DNA from 2 places in the Aliamphritea spongicola genome. Region 2 is predicted to be linked to the other one. Evidence: predicted binding sites of a transcription regulator. Region 2 holds the regulator's gene; the other holds the start of a gene.
What was found. Region 2 encodes sigma-54, which starts transcription at its own class of promoters, with help from an activator protein. Its sites were predicted from a motif close to TGGCACNNNNNTTGCTNT; they were not measured.
Positions count from the first base shown of each region.

Region 1: a site for sigma-54 is predicted at 3,126-3,143, ahead of flgF (flagellar basal-body rod protein FlgF). Genes of this name have one in related genera too.

Region 1 covers NZ_JAFIDL010000005.1:7,861-13,634, forward strand. The annotation lists gene JYB63_RS15015 (flagellar hook assembly protein FlgD) at 38-715, shown strand; gene JYB63_RS15020 (flagellar hook-basal body complex protein) at 730-3,060, shown strand; gene flgF (flagellar basal-body rod protein FlgF) at 3,207-3,953, shown strand; gene flgG (flagellar basal-body rod protein FlgG) at 4,045-4,833, shown strand; gene flgH (flagellar basal body L-ring protein FlgH) at 4,853-5,527, shown strand; gene JYB63_RS15040 (flagellar basal body P-ring protein FlgI) at 5,542-5,774, shown strand, end outside.
Region 2 covers NZ_JAFIDL010000009.1:52,978-58,751, forward strand. The annotation lists gene JYB63_RS20010 (KpsF/GutQ family sugar-phosphate isomerase) at 1-774, shown strand, start outside; gene JYB63_RS20015 (KdsC family phosphatase) at 774-1,310, shown strand; gene lptC (LPS export ABC transporter periplasmic protein LptC) at 1,307-1,876, shown strand; gene lptA (lipopolysaccharide transport periplasmic protein LptA) at 1,866-2,408, shown strand; gene lptB (LPS export ABC transporter ATP-binding protein) at 2,408-3,133, shown strand; gene JYB63_RS20035 (RNA polymerase factor sigma-54) at 3,174-4,679, shown strand; gene hpf (ribosome hibernation-promoting factor, HPF/YfiA family) at 4,725-5,015, shown strand; gene ptsN (PTS IIA-like nitrogen regulatory protein PtsN) at 5,034-5,495, shown strand; gene rapZ (RNase adapter RapZ) at 5,497-5,774, shown strand, end outside.

The DNA of each region.
Region 1 (5,774 bases), on a different contig from region 2:
ACGTCGGATTTGCGTGAGAGTTCAGAGGTAATTAATTATGTCGACTATTAATACGAATCAGACAACCAATGTCTTTGATCAGATTAATGAGGCTAACAAGGCGCAATCGACGCAGACGTCTCAGACATCCAGCGACAGCGATATGTTTATGCAGCTGATGATTGCTCAGCTGCAGAATCAGGATCCGACTAGCCCGGCAGAGACAAATGACTTCATGCAGCAGATTTCCAGCATGAGTCAGGTTGAGAGTATCAACAACCTAAACATTACGATGAATAACCTTTCCAATTCGCTGCTGTCCAGTCAGTCGGCGTTACAGGCTTCATCAATGGTTGGGCAGAATGTGTATGCCAAGACCGATGTGGCAACGATTACTGCGGATAATAAAGATGTTAAAGGCATTGTTGAGTTGCCGATTTCAACGACGAACCTGCGGGTCAAAATTTATGATCCTAACGGCGTTGAAATAGAGACCCTTGATCTGGGGGCTAAAAACGCAGGGGATCTGAATTTTGCATGGAATGCGGGCGATGATGCGGCTTCCGGCGATTACCGGGTTGTGGCTGAGGCCGCGACCGCAGATGGTTATAAGGCAGTGAACAGTTACCTGGCTTACAACGTCAACAGCGTCACACTGGGTCAGAACGGTGTTGGCATGAAACTGAATACTGACGCAGGTTCTATTGCGTTCAGTGATATCAAACAGATTGGGTAAGGCAGGAGAGTATCATGGCGGGTTTTAATACTGCGGTTACAGGTTTAAAAGCGGCAACAACCGATCTGGATGTCACGGGTAACAACATTGCGAACTCCAGTACAATCGGTTTTAAATCTTCACGGACGGAGTTTGGCGACATTTATGCCACAGCTGTAGTGGGTGCGGGTTCCAGTAACGTGGCCGGTTCCGGTGTAATCGTTTCTGACATCGCACAGGATTTTCAGGCCGGTACCATTGAATTTACCAACAACAACCTGGATCTGGCGATCAACGGTTCAGGTTTTTTCCAGCTGGATGATGGCCAGGGTGGTGTGACTTACACCCGTGCCGGTGCGTTTGAGCTGGATAAAGACGGTTTTATCGTATCCAAGTCCGGTAAGCGTTTGCAGGGCTATGGTCTGGACAGTGACGGCAACCGTTTGCCGATCGGTGATCTGGCGGTAACGCAGAAGGAAAGCCCGCCTAAGGCAACTGAAGAGGTTAACCTGTCTTTCAATATTGATGACCGGGCAGATGCTAGTGCGTTAGTGCAGCCGTATGATCGCGATAACCCGGCGACTTTTACCTACAGTACCACTATCCGTAGCTTCGATAGCCTGGGTAACGAGCATACCATCAAGTTCAACATGGTAGAGCAACCACCAATCCGTGAAGTGCAGACGCTGAATTTCAGTGGAGCTACGCCTCCGAATGTTTCTGGTGGTACGGTTGTGATCAGCGGTCAGACAGTTGATAAAGATGTACTGCGAGCAGGTATTGGTCTTGATCCGGACGGTATGTTGGTGGATGGTGATTACCGTTTGCCGGGGCAGGTGCAGGAGTTTGATATTTCAGGTGCTGCAGCGGGTATTACCGGTGTAAGTATGGTTATTGGTACGGTTACCGTACCGGCTGCCACGATTGTTGCTTCGACTTCACCTGCTGATCTGGGTGATAAAATTGAAGCTCAAAAGCAGGCAATTATTGATCACTATAATGCTAACCGTGCATCGAATGAACCGGTTCTGATAAACATTGCTGAAGACCCGACAGATTCTTCCAAATTGTTTTTTCAGTTTGATGACTCAGAATCAGCGCCAGCAGTCGGCTTTGGTACTTTGACCGGCGGTACTGCGACTGGCGCAACAACTTTACGTCAGTTTGGTGATGAGGTTCAGTCATTACTGAATGCAGACAGTCGAATTCGTTCTGTTCAGGTTGCGGCGGACGGTACGTCACTGGATGTCCGTTTTAAGGCGTCTGCGACGGATGTGGATGATATTCAGGTGCGTGATGGTGCGGGTAACTTATTATCAGATGTTGCTATTACCTCGACTACCTTATCGGCAAGTGAAACCCATACCTATGCATTTAACAGTGCTGCTTTTGCCAGTGGTACTCTGGATGGTTCGCCATCAATTTCCATTGGTGGGGTGACAATTCAGCTTGATACAGCAGATACGCAGGAAACGGTTTCTTCTAAAATTGCTGCTAATCAGGCGGCAATTCTGGATGCGAATCCTGATGTGGCATCGGTGCAGTTTAATTCTTCAGGCCAACTGGTTATTACCTATAAGCCTGAGTCGGGTAATGTGCCAAATGATATTCTGGAAGTTGACTTTGGCGACGGTTCCACTACAACGCCTGGCACTCAGCCTGTTATGGCGATTTCTACCATTGATTCCGGTGATAACTCCTATGAAGGTGTTTACCGGATGTATGCATACCTGAACGGTACTGAGACGCTGGATCTGGGTAAGGCGCCTGATCCGGGTGAGCCGGGTGGTGCTTCAGAGCCGGGCCCGATTCTGGTGACGTTTAATCCGACTAACGGTTTGCTGAGTTCAGTGAACGGCACGAACGTGCCGCTTGGCGGAACCGCACCGAATATTTCGATTACCGGTGCAGACCCTGCTGACCCGACAACGGTTATTGAGCTGGATATTACCAATACCACCCAGTTTGCATCCGCCTCTATTGTTAAGGCCGCAACGCAGGATGGTTATACCAAGGGTGACCTGATCGGTGTTACCTTTGCTGAAACCGGTGAAATGGTTGCCAGCTTCTCAAACGGCCAGACGCAAAACCTGGGTGTGGTTGCTTTTGCTACCTTTGAAAACCAGTCGGGCTTGCAGCCTGCGGGCGATACCGAATGGATTGCGACACTGACCTCAGGCGATGCGATTCTGAACCCGCCGGGAACCGGTTTGAACGGTAGCTTGCGATCTGCAGCACTTGAACAGTCGAACGTTGACCTTTCCAGTGAGCTGGTAAGGCTGATTGAAGCGCAGCGAAACTTCCAGGCGAACTCGAAGACGCTTGAAACCCTGAATACGGTGACGCAGGCGATACTTCAGATTTAACTTTTCTGTTTTCTTTTCCATACCCGGCCGGTTTTTAACCTGCCGGGTATTCCTGTTTTATTTCTTGGCACACTAATTGCTTTCTTCTATATATTGAAAAAGCGGCAATGCATTTCCGCTTGAGCTGATACGTAGAGAGAAGAGTAATGGATAAAGTGCTGTATCTTGCCATGAGTGGCGCGCGGGAAAATATGCGCTCACAGCATGCGCACTCAAATAACCTTGCTAACGTAAATACGACCGGCTTTAAAACTGATTTAGCTCAGGCACGGGCGATGCCTGTGTATGGGGAAGGTTTGCCGTCCCGGGTGTATGCCATGAGCGAGCGGCCTGCCACGGATGTTACTTCAGGGGTGCTGACGCCTACCGGGCGGGAGCTGGATGTCGCAATTGAAGGCGATGGCTGGTTTGCAGTGATCAATGCCAACGGTGAAGAGGTTTATACCCGGTCTGGCGAATTTACGATTAATGAACAAAATCAGCTGGTAACCGCCGGTGGCGTTCCGGTTATGGGCAATGGTGGTATTCCTATTGCCTTGCCGGCATTTGAAAAACTGGATATTGGCGGTGACGGCACCATTACCGTTCAGCCTTTGGGTGAAGGGCCGGAAGCATTAGCGGTCGTTGACCGTATCAAGCTGGTTAACCCGGAGCCCGGTACATTGTTCAAAGGGCAGGACTCGTTCATGCGTACCGGCAATCCTGTGCCTTTGCCGCCGGCAAATGATGTCAAAGTTGTTTCCGGTTTTCTGGAAACCAGCAATGTAAATTCTGTTTCTGAACTGACGTCGATTATCTCTCTGTCCAGACAGTATGAGATGCAGGTGAAAATGATGAAGACGGCAGAAGAAAATTCATCAGCAGCGGCACGTATCTTGCAGCTGCAGGGATAATATTTAATCAGTAAGTATTCGGTGAGCGAATAAAGCTTTCTGACTAAGAATAAAAAACAGCCGTTGAAGAGCTGTTTAGAGAGGTAAAAGAATGAACAGTGCGTTATTTGTAGCGAAAACAGGTTTGTCGGCGCAGGATACATCATTGCGGGTTATTTCCAACAACCTGGCAAACGTGAGTACTGTTGGTTTCAAGCGTGACAGGGCTGTATTCGAAGATCTGATGTACCAGACCCAGCGTCAGCCCGGAGCTGAGTCGGCGGAAGGTTCACAGCTGCCTTCCGGTTTGCAGTTGGGAACCGGGGTGCGGATCGTTGGTACTCAAAAGCTTTTTCAGGAAGGCTCTATTGAGAACACCGGCGATGCGTTTGATGTGGCAATTAATGGCCGTCGAGGATTTTTCCCGGTCACGCTGCCTACCGGAGAAACCGGTTATACCCGCCACGGTCAGTGGCAGATTAATTCTGATAATGAACTGGTTACGGCAGAAGGCTTTGTATTGCAGCCCGGGATAACCTTGCCGGCGGAAGTGCAGACACTGACGATCGGCCAGGATGGCCAGGTATCAGTAGTTACTGCAGGTAATACCGCTGCACAGAATATAGGTCAGATTCAGCTGGCTGACTTCGTGAACCCAGCGGGCCTGGAAGCCATTGGTCAGAACATGTTTCTGGAAACCAATGCCAGTGGGGCGCCTATTCTGAATAACCCGGGTGAAGGCGGCACGGGGGCACTTTTGCAGGGCTCTTTAGAAGGTTCCAACGTGAATGCGGTGGAAGAGTTGGTGAATCTGATTACCACTCAACGGGCATATGAAGTGAATTCCAAAGTAATTTCAACGGCAGATGAGATGCTGTCCTTCGTGACTCAGCAGCTGTAAGCGTATTTGGGTGAATATTATGAATAAGGTTCTTACTCTTGTTGGTTTTGTTCTGTTGCTGACCGGATGTGTTAATACACCGCCGAAGCCGGATAACCCGCACTTCGCGCCGATCCGGCCACAGTCGCTGCAGGCGCCTAAGTCGGTGAACGGTTCAATTTTCAGCAGTGCAACCAACATTAACCTCTATGGTGATGGCCGTGCGCACCGTGTTGGCGACATCATTACGGTTGTTCTGCAGGAAAGTACTTCTTCGCAGAAGAACAGTAAAACAGAGATCGATAAGAGTAATAACCAGACCATTGCTCAGCCGACGATTTTAGGTGAAGCACTGACAATTGATGGTAAGCCGTTATCTGCCAACTTCGGTAACTCAACGACAGATTTTGACGGTGAAGGTAAAGTGAATATGAGTAACAGCCTTACCGGTAATATCTCGGTCACCATTCATGAAGTGCTGGCCAACGGTGTACTGATTGTCAAAGGTGAGAAATGGCTGACCTTAAATCAGGGTGATGAATATATTCGTGTCAGCGGCATGATTCGTCCACAAGATATCAGTGCGGACAATACCGTTAACTCGACTCAGATTGCTGATGCCCGGATTTCTTACAGTGGAACCGGTGCAGTGCATGACTCAAATACCATGGGCTGGTTATCACAGTTCTTTATTGGTCAGTTGTGGCCATTTTAATCAGGAGAAGACAGATGCTTAAGTCACTTGTACTGGTCGCTGCTTCGTTTCTGCTGAGTACTGCTGCAGTTGCTGAACGTTTAAAGGATATTTCAACAGTGGCCGGGGTCCGCAGTAACCAGTTGGTGGGTTATGGTCTGGTGGTTGGTCTTGACGGCACCGGGGATAAAACAAGTTTTACCTCAGCTACCTTCAGAAATATGCTGAATAACTTCGGTGTGGCGATTCCGCCAAATATTGACCCGTC
Region 2 (5,774 bases):
TCCACCGGTACTCCGGCATTCTTCGTTCATCCGGGCGAAGCCAGTCACGGCGATTTAGGCATGATGACACCGGAAGACCTGATCATTGCCCTATCTAACTCCGGTGAAACCAGTGAAGTGACCGCGCTTCTGCCGCTGATTAAACGCATGAATGCGCCTCTGATCAGTATCACAGGGAATCCGGACTCTACCCTGTCACGGTTTGCCAATGCGAACCTTAATGTACAGGTCACTGAAGAAGCCTGTCCGCTTGGACTGGCACCGACTTCAAGCACTACTGCAGCGCTTGTCATTGGCGACGCCCTGGCCATTGCGTTACTGGAAGCCCGCGGATTCAGCGCAGAAGACTTTGCGTTTTCTCACCCTGGCGGTAGCCTGGGACGACGGCTGTTGCTGAAAGTTGCAGATATTATGCACAGTGGCGATGAAATCCCGCTGGTCAACCCTGATACTTCACTGGATAACGCATTACTGGAAGTCACCCGCAAACGTTTGGGTATGACCGGCATTCAGGATACGAGTGGCAAGCTTATCGGTATTTTCACCGACGGGGATCTACGGCGTACCCTTGATCAGAATATTGACCTTAAAAACACCCCGATCAGCCAGGTCATGACCCGTGAATGCACCACTGCCGATGCAGAAATGCTCGCAGCAGAAGCTCTGCAAATCATGCAGAGCCATAAAATTAATGCCCTGATCGTTCTGAACGAAGCCGGCACACCTGTCGGCGCACTGAACATGCATGACCTGTTGCAGGCCGGAGTAATCTGATGCTGACAAATATTTCTGAAGAACTCATCCGGCAGATGCAAAATATTCGGCTGGCTGTTTTTGACGTCGACGGCGTACTGACCGACGGCAAGCTGAATTTTCTGCCCGACGGCAGCGAAATCAAAAATTTCAACACCCTGGATGGCCTTGGCATCAAAATGCTGCAAAAAGCAGGCATCCAGACGGCAATCATCACTGGCCGAAGCTCCCCGCAGGTTGAAAAAAGAGCCAAATCACTGGGCATTGCCTACCTGTATCAGGGACGGGAAGACAAACTCACCGCGCTCGAAGAGCTGTGGGCTGATACCGGTTTTAACGCAGAAAATACCGCTTACATCGGTGATGACCTGCCTGATCTGGCAGCCATCCGTGCAGTAACCTTTGGCGCGACCGTCAATGGTGGCCATCAGTTTGTCCGCCAGCATGCCGACTGGTGTACCAGTCGCCAGGCCGGTCAGGGCGCAGGCCGAGAGTTTTGCGAAATCATTCTGGCAGCGCAAAATAAACTTGATGCAATCTGGGCTGAATATCTGTGAGTATCCGTTCCCGCCTGCGTATATTCAGCGCCGTCATCATTGTCAGCATCAGCGTTTTTTATCTGGGCTGGCAGGACAGCGCCAAGAAAGCGGCCAGTAAAGCAGACAAACCTGCACACCCACAGGCGGATTACTTTATCAAGCAAAGCCATGTTAAAGACTTCGGCACCGACGGTTTACAAACCCAGTCTCTGACGGCCGAGTTTACCGAGCACCTGCTGGCTAAAGAACGACTTGAATTACAGAAACCTCAGCTGCAATTTTATAAAGACGGCAACATCACCCAGTCAATCACCAGTCATCAGGCTGAAATGCCGGATAAAAACAAACTCGTCGATTTTATCGGTAATGTAATTGTCCGGGATCTTCAGCAACCTGAACTGAAACAGACCCTGAAGACGGAAACCCTGACGGTTTATACCGAGAAAAAGCTTGCGCAAACCGCTGCAAAAGTCACAATATCCGATCAGTCAGGCCGCACAACAGGTGTTGGCATGGAAGCTGATTTCAACGCCAACACTGTCGAATTGCAATCCCAAGTAAAAGGGCTTCACTATGTCAATTAGCCGTATTGCAACACCATTTATCCTGCTGTCAGCACTGTTTTCCGGGCTGGCAAGCGCACTGCCTGAAGATAAGTCACAGCCTATCCATATTGCCGCAGACAGTGCCAATATGAATGAGCTGACCGGTATTACGGTATATAAGGGCGCCGTCAATGTGCAGCAAGGCACCCTGAAAATTGAAGGCAGCACCGTTGAGTTAAAACAGAAAAACGGCGGCGTGACGAATATCAAAGCTCTGGGCAGCCCCGCACATTACGAGCAAAAACCCAATAAGCAGGAACCACTCACCCATGCTTATGGTAACAAGCTGGATTACGATACTACCGCTGAAATACTGGTTATTACTGGCAAAGCCAAGGTCACCCAGGGCGGAGATGTCTTTACCGGAGACCGTATCGTCTACAACATGAAAAAAAGTACCATTGAAGCATTCAGCGACGACAAATCTTCGAATGAACGGGTGATTATGGTTATCCAACCAAAAGCGGCTCAAAGCGGTGATAAGAGCAGCGAGAAGAGCGGCGACAATTAATGAGCAGTCTGAAAGCATTAAATCTGGCTAAGAGTTACAAAGGCAGATCCGTCGTAAAAGATGTATCCATGCATATTGAGCGTGGACAGATTGTTGGCCTGCTGGGTCCGAACGGCGCAGGCAAAACCACCTGTTTTTATATGATCGTCGGCTTGGTAGATGCTGACAAAGGCACCATTCTGCTCGATGATCAGGACCTCACCAAACAAGCCATGCATAACCGGGCCCGCAAAGGTATCGGCTACCTGCCCCAGGAAGCATCTATCTTTCGTAAGCTGAGTGTACGCAATAACATCATGGCGATTCTTGAAACCCGCCCTGAGCTGAACAAGCAGCAGCGTGAAGAAAAGCTGGCAGAACTTCTGGAAGAGTTCCATGTAACGCACTTGGCTGACAGCCTTGGGATGGCCCTGTCCGGAGGCGAGCGTCGCCGGGTTGAAATCGCCCGCGCCCTGGCAACAGAACCCAGCTTCATTCTGCTGGACGAACCCTTCGCAGGTGTGGACCCTATTTCGGTCACCGACATAAAAGCCACCATAAAACATCTGCAGAGTAAGAACATCGGCATCCTGATTACTGACCATAATGTGCGTGAAACATTAGATATTTGTGAACAGGCATATATAGTCAGTGAAGGATATATCCTTGCCGCTGGCGCACCAGAAGATATACTGAGTAATCAGCAAGTGAAGCAGGCATATCTGGGCGAGCAGTTCCGTCTGTAGTTTTCTCCCCTTCTATTCTCTGACAGGTACAAGCAGTTATATGAAACAAGCGTTACAACTGAAGATTGGCCAGCACCTTACGATGACCCCGCAATTGCAGCAGGCGATTCGGCTGTTACAACTGTCAACGCTTGACCTGCAACAGGAAATACAGGAAGCCCTCGACTCAAACCCTATGCTTGAAGTCGGCGAAGAAGAAGCCGCAGAAAATACCGAAGCAAAAACCGAGCTCGATGCTGACGCACCTGCCAAGCAGGAAACCACCGAAACCGTCAGCGCCGAGCCGGAAGAAACCCATGTAGCCGACAGCGACTGGAATGAAGATATTCCGGATGAACTGTCCACTGACAGCCAGTGGGAAGATACTTTTCAGACTGCCACACCGGCGTCAACCAGCAATAATGACTTCAGCGACAGTAACTTTGAAGCCAATGATACTGCGGTTGAAACCCTGCAGGACCACCTGAACTGGCAGTTAAACCTCACACCGATGAGTGAACTGGATCAGTTAATTGCCACCAATATCATCGACGGCATTACCCCGGACGGCTACCTGAGCGTTGAACTGGAAGCGATTCACGAACACTTCACCAGCCAGGATGATCCTCACCTTCAGGAAACAGAACTGGATGAAATCGAAGCAGTGCTGCGTCGGGTACAGCAATTTGACCCTCCGGGGGTGGCTGCCCGTGACCTGAGCGAATGTCTGTTACTGCAACTGGATCAGTTACCGGCAGATACTCCGTATCTCAAAGAAGCCCGTAAAGTCGCCAGCCAGTACCTGCCGATTCTCGGCAGCCATGATTATAAACTACTGATGCGTAAGACCCGGCTGAAAGAGCCACAACTGCAGGCGGTGGTAGCCCTGATTCAGTCCCTGAATCCAAAACCCGGCGCTATGATTACCACCAGCCACTCTGAATACGTCATCCCTGACGTATTTGTCAGCCAGGAAAAAGGCATCTGGCAGGTAAAGCTCAGCCCTGAAGCCTCTCCCCGGTTACGCATTAATGACAGCTACGCCGATCTAATCAAACGGGCTGATAACAGTCCTGACAACACATACCTGAAAAGTCACCTTCAGGAAGCACGCTGGTTTATTAAAAGCATCCTCAGCCGCAATGAAACCCTCCTGAAGGTCACCCGTGAAATCGTCGCGCGCCAGCAGGACTTCCTCGAAGAAGGTGAAGAAGCCATGCGGCCAATGGTACTGCATGACATTGCTGAAGCAGTGGACATGCACGAATCAACCATTTCCCGGGTTACCACACAAAAGTATATGCATACCCCACGGGGTATCTTCGAACTTAAATATTTCTTCTCCAGCCACGTCAGTACGGACGGAGGCGGAACCTGCTCCTCCACCGCTATACGCGCGCTGATAAAGAAACTGGTTGCTGCTGAAAACCCTGCCAAGCCACTGAGTGATAATAAAATTACCCAGCTGCTGGACGAACAGGGAATCAAAGTCGCCCGCCGAACCATCGCAAAATATCGTGAGTCTTTGAATATTCCACCTTCAAATGAGCGAAAGCGTCTGGTTTAATGAAATTACGGATAACATCCGTAATGCACTAACAAGGAGATTGCCATGCAAATCAATATTTCTGGTCACCACGTCGAACTGACAGAATCACTGAGCAACTATGTGCACAGCAAATTCAGCAAACTGGAACGTCATTTCGACAACATCACCAATGCCCAGGTTACACTGAGCATTGAAAAAACCCGGCAAAAAGCCGAAGGTGATGTTCATGTAGCCGGTGGCCAACTGTTCGCCACACACGAACACGATGACATGTATGCAGCAATTGATGGCCTGATCGACAAGCTCGACCGTCAGGTCATCAAACATAAAGAAAAACTGAAGAATCACAAATAGCAACGTTTCTGAAACCCTATGTTAATCAAAGATCTACTTACCCCCTCAAGAGTGCTTCACGCTCTTGAGGGCGGCAGTAAAAAACGCACTTTAGAACTCATCAGCAAAACCATCGCCCAACAATCAGAAGATCTTGAAGAAGAAGACATATTTTCAGGCCTGATCGGCCGGGAACGCCTTGGAAGTACCGGAATCGGAGAAGGCGTTGCGATCCCCCACTGCAGACTGGACAACTACAATCAGGTAGTCGGCTGTCTGGTACAGCTGGCAGAGCCAATTGATTTTGACGCCATCGACGGCGCACCTGTCGACCTGTTATTTGTACTGCTCGTGCCTACAGACGCATGCGACGAACACCTGCAAACCCTGGGTAACCTTGCAGAACTGTTCAGCCAGACCGAATTTCGTCAGCAGTTGCGCAGCGCTACCTCCGGCGAAGAACTACTGGCAGCAGCGATCCATTACAAGGTGAACAACTGACATGAAACTGGTAGTGATCAGCGGCCGCTCCGGCTCAGGTAAAAGTACTGCACTGCAGGCACTGGAAGATATCGGCTTCTATTGCATTGATAACCTGCCTGCCCACCTGTTACCCCAACTGATCACCCGGCCACCGGAAAAAAGCAGTAGCGACGCACCTAAAACCCTGCTGGCAGTCAGTATTGACGCCCGTAACCCGCTCAGTAACCTGGAAGAATTCCCGGCAATCCTGAAGAAACTGCGGGAAAAACAAAACATCAGCTGTGAACTCTTATACCT